2 regions of the Arthrobacter sp. NPDC080031 genome follow, and region 1 is predicted to be linked to the other one. Evidence: predicted binding sites of a transcription regulator. Region 1 holds the regulator's gene; the other holds the start of a gene.
What was found. Region 1 encodes HrcA, which represses chaperone genes, less so after heat shock. Its sites were predicted from a motif close to TTNGCACTCGNNNNNNNCGAGTGCNAA; they were not measured.
Positions count from the first base shown of each region.

Region 1 (9,280 bases):
AGCTCTCCGGAACCTACCCCTTCCAAGGGGCTGGGCGTCGGCGAAGTAGGCTACTTGATCACCGGCGTGAAGGACGTCCGCCAGTCGAAGGTCGGCGACACCGTGACCAACCTGGCCAAGCCCGCTTCGCAATCCCTCGCCGGTTATGCCGACGCCAAACCCATGGTCTTCTCCGGCTTGTACCCCTTGGACGGCACGGACTATCCCGTGCTCCGTGATGCCCTCGAGAAGCTGATGCTCAACGACGCAGCGCTCGTTTACGAACCCGAGACCTCTGCCGCCCTGGGATTCGGTTTCCGTGTGGGGTTCCTTGGCCTGCTGCACCTGGAAATCACCCGTGAGCGCCTTGAGCGCGAGTACAACCTCGACCTCATCTCCACCGCTCCCAACGTTGAGTACGAGGTCACGCTGGAGGACAAAAGGGTCCTGCACGTCACCAACCCGAGCGAATACCCCACCGGCAAGATCGCCGAGGTCCGCGAACCGATGGTGTCCGCCACCATCCTTGCGCCGAATGAGTTTGTGGGCGCCATCATGGAGCTGTGCCAGAGCCGCCGCGGCGTCATGGGCGGCATGGACTACCTCTCCGAAGACCGCGTGGAAATCCGGTATCGGCTGCCGCTGGCCGAGATCGTCTTCGACTTCTTCGACATCCTCAAGTCCAAGACGCGCGGCTACGGTTCGCTGGACTGGAAGGCCGACGGCGAGCAGGTTGCCGACCTGGTCAAGGTGGACATCATGCTCCAGGGTGAGCAGGTTGACGCTTTCAGCGCCATCACGCACCGCGACAAGGCCTACGCCTACGGCGTCATGATGACGAGCAAGCTGCGCGAACTCATTCCCCGCCAGCAGTTCGAGGTGCCGATCCAGGCGGCCATCGGCTCGCGGATCATTGCCCGTGAGAGCATCCGCGCCATCCGCAAGGACGTCCTTGCCAAGTGCTACGGCGGTGACATCACCCGTAAGCGCAAACTTCTGGAAAAGCAGAAGGAAGGCAAGAAGCGCATGAAGATGGTGGGCCGCGTGGAGGTTCCACAGGAAGCGTTCATCGCAGCCCTGACCACCGACGAATCCAAGGACAAGGCCAGGAAGTAACCCGGTGCCTAGCGTTCTTCCCCTCGGGGATCCTGCACCTGCGGATGGCCTCTTGCCGCCGCAGGTGCTCGACGGCGTCAGTTCACGCAAGTTTGGGCTGTACGTCCACATACCGTTCTGTGCCGTGCGTTGCGGTTACTGCGATTTCAACACCTACACCGCCACCGAGCTGGGCGGCGGTGCCTCCCAGGACGCCTACGCGTCTACTGCCATTTCGGAAGTGGAGTTCGCCGTCCGGGCCATGGAAGCCTCCGGTCTGCCGCAGCGGCCCCTGAGCACGGTGTTCTTCGGCGGTGGCACACCGACCCTGCTGCCGGCTGAAGATCTCGCACGCATCTTGACTGCCGCCGTCGGGCACTGGGGCCTGGAATCGGGAGCCGAAGTCACCACTGAAGCGAACCCGGACTCCGTGACGCCGGAGTCCCTCCACCTGTTGGCCGACGCCGGCTTTACGCGGATTTCCTTCGGCATGCAGTCGGCGGTCCCTCACGTGCTCAAGGTCCTGGACCGTACGCACACTCCCAGCCGGGTCCCCTTGGTGGTCCAGTGGGCGCGCGACGCCGGCCTCGCCGTGAGCCTCGATCTCATCTACGGCACTCCCGGCGAGTCCATGGCTGATTGGCAGACTTCCCTGGAGACTGCCCTGTCCTACGGGCCGGACCACATCAGCGCCTATGCGCTGATCGTGGAAGAAGGCACCAAGCTGGCGGCACAGATCCGGCGCGGAGAAGTTCCGGGAATCGACGACGACGACCACGCCGCCAAGTACGAACTCGCCGACCAGCTGATCAGCGCCGCCGGACTGGACTGGTACGAGGTCAGCAATTGGTCCCGCACGCCCGAACAGGCGTGCAAACACAACCTCGCCTACTGGCGGGGAGACGATTGGTGGGGCATCGGACCCGGTGCGCACTCCCACATGGGCGGCGTCCGCTGGTGGAACGTCAAACACCCCACCGCCTATGCCAACAGGCTCGGTAGCGGGGTGTCGCCCGCCGCCGGACGCGAAACGCTCGACGCCGGAACCCGGGAAGTGGAACGCATCATGCTCGAGGCGCGCCTCGGCACCGGGCTTCAGGTCGACGCCCTCGACAAGGTGGGCCGCCACGCCGTCGCAGGCCTCATTGCCGACGGCCTGGTTGAGCCTGGAGCGGCCTTTCAAGGACGGTTGATCCTGACACTCAAAGGCCGGCTACTCGCGGATGCCGTGGTCCGCCGGATCCTTCCGGACTAGCGCCCCGCGCTAACGGCAGACGCACCAACCGGCACAGGCACCTGCGAAGACCGGCTACTTGATCCAGCGCAGGTTGAAGCGGTAGCGGTGCGGCTGTCCGTGGTTGACCCGGATTCCGGCCGACACCGAGAAGCAGGTCACTGCGACCCAGATTGCCGTGGCAAGGACGGCGAAGAGGTTTCCGACCACCGGAAGCAAGACGAGGATGTTGGCGAGCACTGCCGCAATCGTCGGAGGCAAAGTGAAGTTGAGGGCTTCCTTGGATTCCTGTGCGGTGAACGGGCCACGTTCGCGGAAAATCAGGTAGATCAGAAGCGAAGGCACGCAGCCAAGGATCCCGCCGAAGTGCGCCAGGGTTGCCCACTGCCGGTCCTCCGATGCGGTCAAGGGCAGCGCGTTGGCAGGAACGCCGTGGTACTGGGACTGGCCCGAGGTGCCATCCCGATCGTCAGGAGCGTTGTCTGCCACAGTATCTTCCTTCGAGTATCTATCGGTGCGGTGTTGCTGTCCCAGAATACTTGCTCGGCACGCGATCAGCCGACCAACTCTTGTGCCCGGGAGCAGGCAATCCTCACGGAACGGTCAGGAAATCGATCACTTCCTCCACGCGACCCAGCAAAGAGGCCTCCAAATCGGCGTAGCTGTGGACAGCGCCCAGAAGCTTCTGCCAGCCAAGTCCGACGTCTTCGGCTGTCTCATGCGGCCAGCCGAACGACCTCAGGATTCCGGTCTTCCAATCCGTGCCGCGGGCGATGGTTGGCCATTGCTCGATCCCCAACACCTTGGGGCGGATGGCCTGCCAGACGTCCACATAGGGGTGTCCAACGATCAGTACGTTTCCCGCGGCGCCCGGCAGCGTCATGGCGTCTGCAGCGATCCGCGACTCCTTTGAATCCGGTACCAAATGGTCCACCAGGATTCCGAGCCGCCGGCCAGGGCCGGGGGAGAACGCGGCAATGGCCGCCTTGAGATCGTCCACACCGTGCAAGGGCTCGACGACGATGCCCTCCACCCGGAGATCATCTCCCCACACCTTTTCCACAAGCTCGGCGTCGTGCTTGCCTTCCACCCAGATCCGGCTCGCCTTGGCGACCTGGGCCCGCTGGCCGGCCACGCGGACGGATCCCGAAGCCGTCCTGCCTGCTTGCGCCGCACCCTTGGCGGCTGCCGCGCGTGGCGCCGGCGGCAGGAGCTTCACTGCTTGTCCCTCCAGCAGGAATCCGAATCCGAGCCGGAATGACTTGGCCTTTCCCCGTCGATCCTCAAGCACCACAATGTGCATGCCTCCGGACTTCTCCACCCTGGTCACGGCACCGACCCAACCGGACTGCACGTCCTCGAGAACCATCCCGCGTTCAACGGGCACCTCCGGCAGTTGCCGTTTGGCCGGCGAGGAGAGGTCTTGCGGGCCCCAATTGTCGTAAGACACGGTCTTCACACCACTTTGCGCTAGGGGGATCGGTCACGGTCCATGGGATTCCCCAGGACCGCGCGGGAATCATGTTCGCCGCGAGCGGTACCAATGCTAACAACGAGGTGGCTCATACTAGACTTGTTAGCACTTGGGCATGTTGAGTGCTAATTATTTATTGAAATGTTGATTGGAGGTGGGCAGTGAGCGAACCACGGAAGCTGGAAGTGTTGCGCGCCATCGTGGAGGACTACGTTCACTCCCGCGAGCCCGTCGGCTCCAAAGCCTTGGTCGAACGGCACCATCTGGGAGTGTCGAGCGCAACCATCCGCAATGACATGGCTCTCTTGGAAGAAGAAGGCCTCATTGCAGCACCACACACGAGTGCGGGCCGCATTCCCACGGACAAGGGCTACCGCTTGTTCGTCGACCGTATTTCCGAGGTCAAGCCGCTTTCGGCTGCCGAGCGCCGGGCCATCCACTCGTTGCTTGAGGGCCCCGACGACGTCGAGGACATCCTTGAGCGAACCGTCCGGCTGCTCTCCCAACTGACCAACCAGGTCGCCGTCGTCCAGTATCCGCACCTGAGCCGCGCGCGTGTCCGCCATATTGAGTTTGTCCTTTTGGCACCGCGCCAAGTCTTGGTGGTGTTGATCGCCGATTCGGGCAAAGTGGAACAGGGCGTTGTGCACGCGGCGACAGACGCTGCCGACGAAGAGCTAATGGCTTTGCGGGCGCGATTCCTCGGGAGCATTGCCGGCTCCCAGCTCGACCTCATGCCGCAAGTCCTGCCCTCGGTGGTTGCCTTGTGTCCGCCCGCGCTTCGGAACCTTGCGGGCGCCCTTGCCCACGGCCTGGAAAGGCTCGCCGAGCGGAGCCGCGACGAACGCATGGTCATGGCAGGCACGGCAAACCTGGCCCGCTCCAACGTGGACTTCCCGCTGAGCATCGGTCCGGTCCTCGAAGCGCTCGAGGAGCAGGTGGTCATGTTGCGGCTGTTGTCGGACATGGCTGAGGACCCCCGGGGCGTCACGGTGAGCATCGGCCGCGAAAACCCCTATGACGGCCTCTCCGAGGCTTCGGTGGTTGCCACGGGCTACGGTCCGGGCAGCAGTGCCAAGATCGGCATTCTTGGACCCACCCGCATGGATTATCCCAACACCATGGCGGCCGTCCGTGCCGTCGCACGCTACCTTTCCCGCATTCTGGGCGGCTGACGGCCTCGGCTGGAAACCGCCTCGCAAGAAAAGCAGTGGAACCGTAAACAAGGAAGAGATACCGACTTTGAGCAGTCACTATGACGTTCTGGGCGTCTCGCCGGAAGCAACCGGCGAGGAGATCAAGAAGGCCTACCGCAAGCTCGCACGCAAGCTGCACCCGGATGTGAACCCGGGGGCCGGCGCTGCCGAGGAATTCAAGGCGGTGACCCACGCATATGAGGTCCTCTCCGACCCCCAGAAGCGCCGCGTCTACGACGCCACCGGCAACGAGAACGGGACCGACAACGGTTTCGGCGGAGGCTACGCGGGCCAGGGATTCGCCTTCCAGGACATCTTCGATACCTTCTTCGGCGGAGGAGGCGGCGGCATGCAGGGCCCCGCGTCCCGCATGCGCCGCGGCCAGGACGCCCTGATCAGCGTGCGCATCGACTTGCGCGAAGCGGTCTTCGGTGTCAACAAAAAGCTTGAGGTGGACACCGCTGTCGTCTGTCCCACGTGCGAGGGCTCATGCTGCCGTCCGGGCACCCACCCGGAGCGCTGCGACATTTGTGGCGGCTCGGGCCAGGTCCAGCGGGCAGTCCGCTCGATTCTCGGCCAGGTCATGACTGCCGCACCGTGTGGATCATGCGAAGGTTTCGGCTCGATCATCAAGGATCCTTGCAATGAGTGCGGCGGCCAGGGCCGCATCCGCAGCCGCCGTTCGCTGACCGTCAAGGTGCCAGGCGGCGTCGCTACCGGAACGCGCATCCAGTTGTCTTCGCAAGGCGAGGCTGGTCCTGCCGGCGGGCCTCCCGGCGACCTCTACGTGGAGATCCGGGTCAACAACGATCCCACCTACGTACGTGAAGGCGACGACCTGCACGCCACGCTGAGCGTTCCCATGACTGCCGCGTCACTCGGTACCGAGATGCAGCTTGATACTTTCGACGGCCCCCAGGAAATCGACGTCAAGTCCGGCACCCAGTCGGGCGAGGTCATCACGCTGCGTGGACTCGGCGTCACCCATCTCCGCGGCTACGGCCGGGGAGACCTCAAAGTGCACCTGCACGTTGAGACCCCCAGCAAGCTCGACGCCGCGCAGGAAGACCTGCTTCGCCAACTGGCCAAATTGCGCGGAGAGCAGTTCACCGAAGGCAAGCTTGTGGCCAGTGGCGGTATGTTCGCGAAGCTGCGGGACAAGCTCGGTAACCTGTAGCGGTGAGCAACCCCGTATTCTTCACAGCAGCCGGAACGCTTGACGGGCTGGGCCCTGGTGATTCTTTCGTGCTCGACGGCGCCGAAGCCAGGCATGCTGTCACCGTCAAGCGCCTGGAAATCGGCGAAGCCGTCGATATCGCCGACGGTGCCGGCAGACGGCTTACGGGCACTGTGACGGAATCCGGGCAGGGAACCTTGACAGTCCTTGCCTCCGCGGTCGAAGAGGAGCAGCAGCCAACCGTACGGCTCGTGCTGGTCCAGGCCCTCGCGAAGGGCGACCGTGACGAGCTTGCAGTGGAGACTGCAACGGAACTGGGGATCGACGCCGTCGTGCCCTGGCAGGCCGAACGTTCGATCGTCCGTTGGAAGGGCGACCGGGCCGCCAAAGCCCACGCGAAGTGGCAGTCCGTGGCCACCGCAGCCGCCAAGCAGGCGCGGCGCGCGTGGATTCCCGAGGTGCGTGCCGCCGTCGACGGCTCCGGCCTGGCTGCTGCGGTTGCAGCGGCTGATCTGGCGATCATCCTGCACGAGGACGCGAAACGTCCCCTGCGGCAGGTCCTGGAGAAGTGGCAGGGCCAGGTTTCCGACGCGGATACCGGAGCGGAACGGGAAGTCCTGCTCATCGTCGGCCCGGAGGGCGGCATTTCACCGCGCGAGGTGACGAAGCTCAGCGACGTCGGCGCCGTCACCGCCCTGTTGGGCCACCACGTGCTTCGCTCCTCGACGGCAGGTCCTGCCGCCGTCGTGCTGGCCAGCGACATCCTGGGGCGCTGGTAGCCCGCAGCGCACGTCCTTGTCCAGCGATCGGCCTTAGCGAACGTTGAAACTCCGGGTATCCGTCGCGACGTCCGCGTCGTTGGGTCCCACCAAGGAAACCCGCAGTTCATAGCGGCCCGCTCCGAGCCCCACTGTGAAGCTGAAGACCCCGCCTTGTCCCGGAACGGTCGAAGCCGTGGTCTGCCCGGTGAGGTAGGACGACTTATCGCCGTTTGAATTCTCCCGAAGGATTTGCCAGTGCAGTTTCTTCGAGGGATCCGTGCTCCGGCCGTTGAACTTGACCGGACCGGCAAGCAAGGTCAGATCCTCCTGCGGGTCGATGATCCACACGGGTGCAACCATGGATGCGTCGCGGACCATCGGATCGCCGAGTTTGACCTGTCCGAATGCCATGTAGTCCGTGTGTCCGTCCACGAGGATGGTCACTTTGATCTGCTGTCCGGAATCGATCAGGCCTGAACTCGCGGCCGCAGCGGTAGCGGTGTAGACGAGTTCCTGGACCGCCCGCTGGGCCGTCCCGGCGTCGAGATTGGAATTGAACGCGTCGCGGGAAACATCGACAGTGACCACGTTCTTACCGGAAATGGAGGTCGCCAGGCTGCCCGGGTTCTGCCACGGAGTGAAGAAATCGTGATCCAGCGGCTTCTGGGACATCATGATCCGCAGGGCCGTGGTGATGGGGTTCTCATTGCCCGGGTTGTCACGGAACTCGCGGTACAGGAAGGTGTCCGTGTCGCTGCGCCCGATCCAATACACGGGGATCTTGTTTGAGGCCTGGGTTGTTTCGAGCGGAGCATTGCTGTCCGGGGCCGTCTGCAGCGCAGCTGTCGGGGCGGGGACCGCCGTCGTGGATCCCTGTACGGTGCGGTCGGCAATGCAACCCGACAGGAACAAGGCAGCCGTCAGGGCGGTCACAAGCATGGCGGAACGTTTCCGGATGCGTGTGCCGTGTGAAATCCCGGCTGGCCTGGTGATGGTGGATTCCTGCTCGTGTTCGGCCGCTGTGGTGCGGGGGAGTCATGCGCCCGGGGGCCGGGCGCCGGGGCATTTTTGCCCATGAATCAGCTTGTCATAGTCCCATGGGCCCCGGCTGGCGTTTCGATGCTCCGGCGGGCAACTGCAATGCGATTGATACGAGGTCGATGCCGAGTTGATACCAAAGCGGCGCCGATCGGCCGTCCGCAGCCCGCCGGGCACGGTCCGGAACCACCCCCGGGACTGGCTGGCGTAGGATTGAATGCATCCGAGGCCCGCGATCCTGCGCCCATCCAGCAGACGGACATCGGAGAAAATCGATGGACATCACCAAGCCGGAGGAGCACAGGCCGCAAGGCCAGCACTATGACAGAATCATTGAACGGGCGGCCCAAGGCCGGCAGCGTTGACACAGGTCCGGCCGAGTTCCCGCACTCTGTCCCGGGCGCCCGGACGGAAGTTGTCATCTTCGACAACTCGGATCAGATGGTTCAGACCCTTGGCAGCCATGACGAGGCGTTGCGCTACATCGAAGCGCAGTTCCCCGGCGTCGACTTCCATGTGCGCGGCAACGAGCTTTCCTTCAGCGGACCGTCAAGCGATGTTCCCCGGATCATGCGGCTTCTGGAAGAAGTCCGCGGCCTGGTCGGCAAGGGGACGGTCATCACCCCGGACGTGCTGCAGCAGCTTGTGTCCTTGTTGCGCAGCCAGTCGCTGCAAAACCCCGTGGAAGTGCTGACCCACAACATCCTTTCGAGCCGCGGGCGCACCATCCGCCCCAAGACGCTCAACCAGAAGAACTATGTCGACGCCATCGACGACAACACCGTCATCTTCGGGATCGGCCCTGCAGGCACCGGCAAGACGTACCTCGCGATGGCCAAAGCCGTTCAGGCACTGCAGCTCAAGGAAGTCAGCCGCATCATCCTCACGCGTCCTGCCGTCGAGGCGGGAGAGCGACTCGGCTTCCTGCCGGGAACATTGAGCGACAAGATCGACCCGTATCTGCGCCCTTTGTACGACGCCTTGCACGACATGATGGACCCGGAATCCATCCCGCGCCTCATGGCTGCCGGGACCATTGAGGTCGCGCCGCTTGCGTACATGCGCGGCCGCACGCTCAACGACGCGTTCATCATCCTTGATGAGGCCCAGAACACCACCGCGGAACAGATGAAGATGTTCCTGACCCGCCTGGGCTTCGGCTCCAAGATGGTCGTCACGGGGGATATCACCCAGGTGGACCTGCCCTTCGGCGCCACCTCCGGCCTGCGCATTGTCCAGGAAATCCTCAGCGGGATCGAAGGCGTGAACTTTACGATGTTGGACGCTTCCGACGTCGTCAGGCACCGGCTCGTCGCCGACATTGTG
Region 1 covers NZ_JBFBLA010000002.1:215,808-225,087, reverse strand. The annotation lists gene lepA (translation elongation factor 4) at 1-1,095, shown strand, start outside; gene hemW (radical SAM family heme chaperone HemW) at 1,100-2,329, shown strand; gene AB0323_RS02870 (DUF4870 domain-containing protein) at 2,384-2,797, opposite strand; gene AB0323_RS02865 (DUF3097 family protein) at 2,901-3,758, opposite strand; gene hrcA (heat-inducible transcriptional repressor HrcA) at 3,944-4,957, shown strand; gene dnaJ (molecular chaperone DnaJ) at 5,025-6,155, shown strand; gene AB0323_RS02850 (16S rRNA (uracil(1498)-N(3))-methyltransferase) at 6,158-6,934, shown strand; gene AB0323_RS02845 (GerMN domain-containing protein) at 6,968-7,855, opposite strand; gene AB0323_RS02840 (PhoH family protein) at 8,276-9,280, shown strand, end outside.

Region 2 (7,101 bases), on a different contig from region 1:
TGGCCGCGGCCGAGGAGTTCACGCGCGCCCAATAGGGCGCCGCGGTCCAGGGTCCAGCTCAGGCGGCCGCTACCGGCTCCACCACAACAGCCACCTTTTCCTCGCCGATCCTCGTGAGGACCAGGGTGGCTGTTTTGCTGCCGCGGGATTTTGCCGGGCCCTTTCCGGGCGGCAGCAATTGTTTCCGCAGCTCTTCGGGGGTAACGGAGGTGCCCCGCTTCTTGATGTCGAGGACGCCGATGCTGTTGGCCTTCACCCAGGCCTTGAGGGCCTTGACGTTCAGCGGCATGACTTCCAGGACTTTGTAGGCGCGGGCGAACGGGGTCTCCACCAGTTCCGGAGCGCAGATATAGGCAATGTGGTGGTCCACCAGGTGGCCGCCGAGCCGGAGCGCGACGTCGGCCACCAGGCCCGCGCGGATCACTGCGCCGTCCGGTTCGTACAGGTATCCTTCCACGGGCCCGACGCCGGGCACCGGGCCGCCGTCGAAATCTTCGCCGCTGGTGATCTCTGCCGCGCCCTGCGGCCCGAGCACAAGGGCAGCGCGGCGGATGCCCGGGCGGGAGACGTCATTGAACCACAGCGTTACTTCCGTGACGTCCCCTCCCACCGAAACCCACTGTGCCTCGCAGCCGGCCGGAACCGAATCATGTGGCATCCCCGGGCCCATCTTGACCCCCACGGACCTGCCGGTGGCGGCCAATGATTCAACGAAGGACAACGGCGGCGAGAACGCCTCCGGGTCCCAGATCCGTGTGGTTCCCGACGACGACGTCGTGCGGCGCGCCGGATCGAGCCACACGCCGTCGACCCCGTCGAGGGGCACCGACGTGGCGTCGGAATGCACCACCGTTGCGTGCGGGAAGGACATGAGGTTGATCGTGGCGCACGCTGCGGTGGTCTCGTCGAGTTCCACGGCGGTGACCTTGATGTCCATGGAGGCCATGGCCATGGAGTCGGCTCCAAGCCCGCAGCCCAGGTCCGCGACGTGCTGCGTGCCCGCCTTGGCGAAGCGTTCGGCATGCCTGGCTGCGACATTGAGCCGGGTGGCCTGTTCCAGGCCGGCCTGGGTGAAGAGCATTTGCCGGGCGAATTCGCCGAACTTGGCCTCGGCCCGGGTGCGGAGCCTGGACTGGGTGAGGACGGCGGCCACGAGCGCGGGGGAGTGGCCGTCCTTGCGCAGGCGCGCATTGAGGGCGAAGGCTTCGCCATCGCGGTACGGTCCCAAGGACGCCAGCAGCTCCCAACCTTCCGTTGTCAGCAAGGGGGCAATCTGGTCCGGGGATGTGTCAGCCATGGGAACTAGCCTAGTGCTCGCCGGTGATACGGGGTCGGGAGGGATCCGGGACCGCTCGGGCCGATAGGGTTGATGCCATGGAAGACAACCCAGTACGCCAGCCTGACGACGCCAATGGTTCTCCCTCTGCCCCCGATAAACGTCCCTTCGCCGGAAATCTTTCCAAGTATGCCCGCCCTGCGCTCATCGTGGGTGCTTTGATTGCCATTGTCTGCATCGCGCTCTTGATCATTATTTTCTTCCTCGACTCTTTCAACGCCGCCACCTACTCCATGACCGGAAAGAGCGTCCAGGATGCCACGGATGAAGCCCGGGACATCCGTGACAGCTACACCGGTGCCCGCATCGGGGCGATCGTCGGGCTGGTGGTGTTCGGCGTCGTCGCGCTCGCCAGCGGCGTAGTCCTCTACCTGAACCGCGGAACCGGACCGAAAGAAGAGTACGACGACGGCGAGGACGTCGACTTCGACGACCTCGCCGGGCAATGAGCTACTTGACCCGGAAGCTGCCCCTTTGGACGTTCACCCACGACGGAATTCTGGCACTCGCCTTGACCGAGTGCTAATGCTTACATAGAGTCTTGATTAGCACTCTCCCTAGGCGGGTGCTAATCATGCCGCCAGGCAACTTACCGGCACCGCGACGACGGTAAGCCCGCCACGGCACCCCTGGTTTGATAGTCCATGTACTACCTCACGTAAAGGAGAGATCCGAGTGTCGGTCTCCATTAAGCCTCTCGAGGATCGCATTGTTGTCCGCCCGCTCGAAGCAGAGCAGACCACGGCTTCCGGCCTGGTCATCCCGGACACTGCACAGGAAAAGCCGCAGGAAGGCGAAGTTGTTGCAGTTGGCCCCGGCCGCTTTGATGACAACGGCAACCGCGTGCCCGTCGACGTAACCGTTGGCGACGTCGTCATCTACTCCAAGTACGGCGGAACTGAAGTCAAGACCGGCGGCAACGAATACCTCGTTCTGTCCGCCCGCGACGTTCTGGCGATCGTCGTTAAGTAATTCCCCTGGATCCCGCATCGCAGATCGGGTCGGACTTCTTCCGGTCGGATCAGCGGTGCGGGTTTTCCGTCTTGAAAGGACACAACCATGGCAAAGCAGCTTGCGTTTAACGACGCTGCCCGTCGCTCGCTCGAAGCAGGCATTGACAAGCTCGCCAACACCGTCAAGGTCACCCTTGGCCCGCGCGGCCGCAACGTCGTTCTGGACAAGAAGTGGGGAGCTCCCACTATCACCAACGACGGTGTGACGATCGCCCGCGAAGTCGAACTCGACGACCCGTATGAGAACCTTGGTGCACAGCTGGCCAAGGAAGTCGCCACGAAGACCAATGATGTCGCAGGCGACGGCACCACCACGGCCACCGTGCTGGCACAGGCCCTCGTCAAGGAAGGCCTGCGCAACGTTGCCGCCGGAGCCGCTCCTGGCGAAATCAAGCGCGGCATCGAGGTTTCCGTGCGGGCCGTGGCTGCCCGCCTCCTGGAGAACGCCCGCGAAGTAGAAGGCACCCAGGTTGCCAGCGTTGCCGCGATCTCCGCCCAGAGCGATGAGGTTGGCGAGCTCCTCGCCGAGGCTTTCGACAAGGTCGGCAAGGATGGTGTCATCACCATCGAAGAGTCCTCCACCACGCAGACCGAACTGGTCCTCACCGAAGGCATGCAGTTCGACAAGGGCTACCTGTCCCCGTACTTCGTCACTGACGCGGAACGCCAGGAAGCCGTTCTGGAAGACGCGCTCATCCTGATCAACCAGGGCAAGATCTCCGCGCTGCAGGAATTCCTGCCGCTCCTCGAGAAGGCCCTGCAGGCTGCCAAGCCGCTCTTCATCATTGCCGAGGACATCGACGGCGAGGCACTGTCCACGCTGATCGTGAACCGTATCCGTGGCACCCTGAACGTCGTTGCCGTCAAGGCTCCGGGCTTCGGCGACCGCCGCAAGGCCATGCTGCAGGACATTGCCACCCTGACCGGCGCACAGGTTGTCTCCCCGGAGCTCGGCCTGTCCCTGGACCAGGTTGGCCTCGAGGTCCTCGGCAGCGCCCGCCGGATCACTGTCACGAAGGACAACACCACCATCGTTGACGGCGCCGGCACTCCTGAGGATGTCGCAGCACGCGTCGCCCAGATCCGTGCCGAGCTGACCCGCACGGACTCCGACTGGGACCGGGAAAAGCTGCAGGAAAGGCTTGCAAAGCTGGCAGGCGGCATCGGCGTCATCAAGGTCGGCGCAGCCACCGAGGTCGAGCTCAAGGAAAAGAAGCACCGTATCGAGGACGCAGTGTCCTCCACGCGTGCTGCCCTTGAAGAAGGCATCGTCTCCGGCGGTGGATCCGCCCTCATCCACGCCCTCAAGGCTCTGGACGAGGACGCTGCCGTCAAGGCACTGGAAGGCGACGCGGCTGCCGCCGTCGGCATCGTCCGCCGCGCCTTGACCCAGCCCCTTCGCTGGATCGCCCAGAACGCCGGCTTCGACGGCTACGTCGTGGTTGCCAAGGTTGCCGAGCTGGAAGACAACCACGGCTTCAACGCGAAGTCCGGAGCGTACGAGGACCTGATCGCCGCAGGCGTGATCGACCCCGTCAAGGTCACCCGCTCCGCGCTCCAGAACGCCGCGTCCATCGCAGCCTTGGTTCTCACCACCGAGACCCTGGTTGTCGAGAAGCCGGCCGAGGAAGACGAGCACGCAGGCCACAGCCACTAATACTGGTTGATCGATGCAGGAGGCCCGGTCCCCTTTTGGGGGCCGGGCCTCCTGCATGTGCGCTGGGGCCGGATGACCACCGGATGCCGGCTGTACGGCATGGAGGATTGACCCGGAAAACGCTCCGGAAGCTCCCAGCCGCTTGTGTCCTAATGGATCGTAGGAAGTTGGTTGAACGCGGTCTCAATTGACGATGAACTTTTCGAATCAGTAGGGTAGACGGTTTGAGTAGCACCCTGGAGGCAAGACTTTGACAACCACGCGCCCGATTGCGCTGCGGCGAACTAGCGGCGAGATACAGAATTCGGCGCCTAAATCGACGTTCCGTCCTGAAATCCAGGGGCTTCGATCTGTTGCCGTCCTCATGGTTGTCACCTACCACATCTGGTTTGGCCGGGTCTCCGGCGGGGTGGATGTCTTCCTCCTGGTTTCGGCGTTCCTTATGACCTTGCAGTTCACGAGGCGGCATGCCGGCGGCCGGCAAACGGAACTGATCATGCACTATCTCCATCACTTCCGGCGGCTCTTGCCCGCAGCCGTCACGGTGATCGTTGGAACGCTGGCCGCCACCTACCTCTTCATGCCAGCCACCCGCTGGGTCGATACCATCAAGCAGGGTTGGGCTTCACTTTTCTACGTCGAGAACTTCCTGCTTCAGTCGCAGGCCGTCAACTACTACGCCGCGGATCACAGCCTGGCAAGTCCCTTACAGCATTTCTGGTCGCTGTCCATCCAAGGACAGGTCTTCATCGTCTGGCCAATCATCTTTGTGGGAGCGGGCTGGGTGGCCAGAAGGTTCAGGCTCGCGTACGTTCCACTCCTCTGTTACATCTTCGGGCTAATCTTCCTGGTTTCACTGGCGTACTCGGTCCTTTACACCGCTACGGACCAAGCGGCGGCGTACTTCTCGACCGCGGCCAGGCTTTGGGAATTTGCCCTTGGAACTCTTCTGGCCCTCTTCCTGCCTTCGCTGAAAATACCCAGGTTAACCAGGATCGTCCTTGGCTGGCTCGGCATCCTGGCGATGCTTAGCTGCGGGCTCATTCTGGACGTCGAGGGCGTCTTCCCCGGGTGGTTGGCTTTGTGGCCCACGCTGGCCGCCGCCTGTTTGCTTGCAGCGGGCCAGACCCAAAGCCGATTCGGAATCGACCGCATCCTCAGTTCCAAGCCACTGGTGCGGATGGGGAACAATTCGTACGCCCTCTACCTTTGGCACTGGCCCATGTTGGTCATCTATTTGGCTTGGTCCGGCAAGACCCACGCCGGCTGGTTGTCCGGCACAGTGATCATTGCCGGTGCTTTCCTCCTGGCTGTTCTGACCACCAGATTCATCGAGAAGCCGTTGCGGGAGTGGAGGTGGCCCGAGGCCAACCGACGCAGAAGCGTGATTTCGCTGGTTGCGGTGGGGACCGTGGCTATTCTTCCGTTGACGGGTTGGCCCTTGCAGATCGAGCAGACAAACCGTGCGCTGGTTGCAAACATGGATGCCCGCAACCCGGGAGCGGCAGCCGTGGGCGGAGACCTCGTGTACACCCCCGATCCGGGGGTGCCTTTGGTTCCAAGCATGACCGCAGTTGATGGTGACTGGCCGGTTTTCCCGACCCCCTGTAAAGGGACGGCGGACCCGCAGGAATTCGTCAACCGCTGCACCAACGGGATCAAGAACGGGACGAAAAGCGTGGTGGTCATGGGCAGTTCGCACGCCCATGTGCTGAACACGCCGCTGCTTTCGATGGCCGCAAAGAACAATTGGAGCCTGACGTCCATCACCAAGGGATATTGTCCGCTTGGCGAGGACACCGCGGCAGACATCACGCAGGCGTGCGTTGACTTCAACAAGGCCACGCTCGCGGAGGTCCTGAAGATGAAGCCGGATGTTGTGGTGACGACGAGTACACGCACCAATGCGCAGAGCAACATCCCGGAGCGGCTCGATCCTTCCTGGGTCACGGAGGTAAAGACGCTTAACGACGCCGGAATCGAAGTTGTTGCCTTCCGGGACACTCCACGCACAGCGCAACCGGTTCCGGCCTGCCTGGAGAAGAACCCCGGCGCATATGTTGCGTGCGGTTCCCAGCGTGCCGAAATCTACTCCGAAGATTCCCCGACGGGGGCGGTGGCCGCGGAAATGCCCGACACGAAATTCCTGGACCTCTCGAAGTATTTCTGCCCCGACGCGAATTGTCCGGCAGTGATCGGCAACGTGATGGTCTACAAGGACGACAACCACGTGACCGCCACATACATGAAGACCCTGACCCCATACTTCGAGAAGGCGTTCATGGCCGCGACCGGGTGGAGCTAAAGCCTGTCGAACGGCTCGACGGCGGCCGCCGGGTGCTGTTGCTCACATTGCCCTCGCGGAATATGGGGATCGGCGGCGAGGTTCTACTATTTATTCAGAACCTTTCTGCACAGGCCAGTCCCGTAATGACGGGCTGGTCATCAGCTGCAACCCCTACCAGAGCAACCCCCAAGAACCAAGGTAAGAGGCGCACTCATGACCCAGCCCGAACACGATCCCTTTGGCTTTGTTGGCCTGACCTACGACGACGTCCTGCTGCTGCCCGGCCACACCAACGTCATTCCGTCAGAGGCTGATACTTCCTCCCGGATCTCGAAGCGGATTTCGGTCCAGACGCCGTTGTTGTCCGCCGCCATGGACACCGTCACCGAGTCCCGCATGGCCATCGCCATGGCCCGCCAGGGCGGCCTTGGCGTCATCCACCGCAACTTGTCCATCGAAGACCAGGCTGACCACGTTGACCGCGTCAAGCGCTCCGAGTCCGGGATGATCACCAACCCCCTCACCATCCACCCGGAAGCCACCCTTCAGGAACTGGACGAACTGTGTTCGCGTTACCGGGTTTCCGGCCTGCCTGTCATCGACACGGACGGCCGCCTGCTGGGTATTGTCACCAACCGCGACACCCGCTTCGTGCCGGAGTCCGACTTCCCCCTGCGGCTTGTCAGCGACGTCATGACCAAGATGCCGCTCATCACGGGCCACGTCGGCATCAGCCGCGAAGAGGCCTCTCACAAGCTGGCCACGAACAAGATCGAGAAGCTGCCCCTCGTCGACGAGCAGGGACGCC
Region 2 covers NZ_JBFBLA010000018.1:82,431-89,531, reverse strand. The annotation lists gene AB0323_RS15890 (shikimate 5-dehydrogenase) at 1-35, shown strand, start outside; gene AB0323_RS15885 (class I SAM-dependent methyltransferase) at 59-1,297, opposite strand; gene AB0323_RS15880 (hypothetical protein) at 1,375-1,785, shown strand; gene groES (co-chaperone GroES) at 2,012-2,308, shown strand; gene groL (chaperonin GroEL) at 2,396-4,006, shown strand; gene AB0323_RS15865 (acyltransferase family protein) at 4,257-6,311, shown strand; gene guaB (IMP dehydrogenase) at 6,507-7,101, shown strand, end outside.
Region 2: a site for HrcA is predicted at 1,836-1,862, ahead of groES (co-chaperone GroES). Genes of this name have one in related genera too.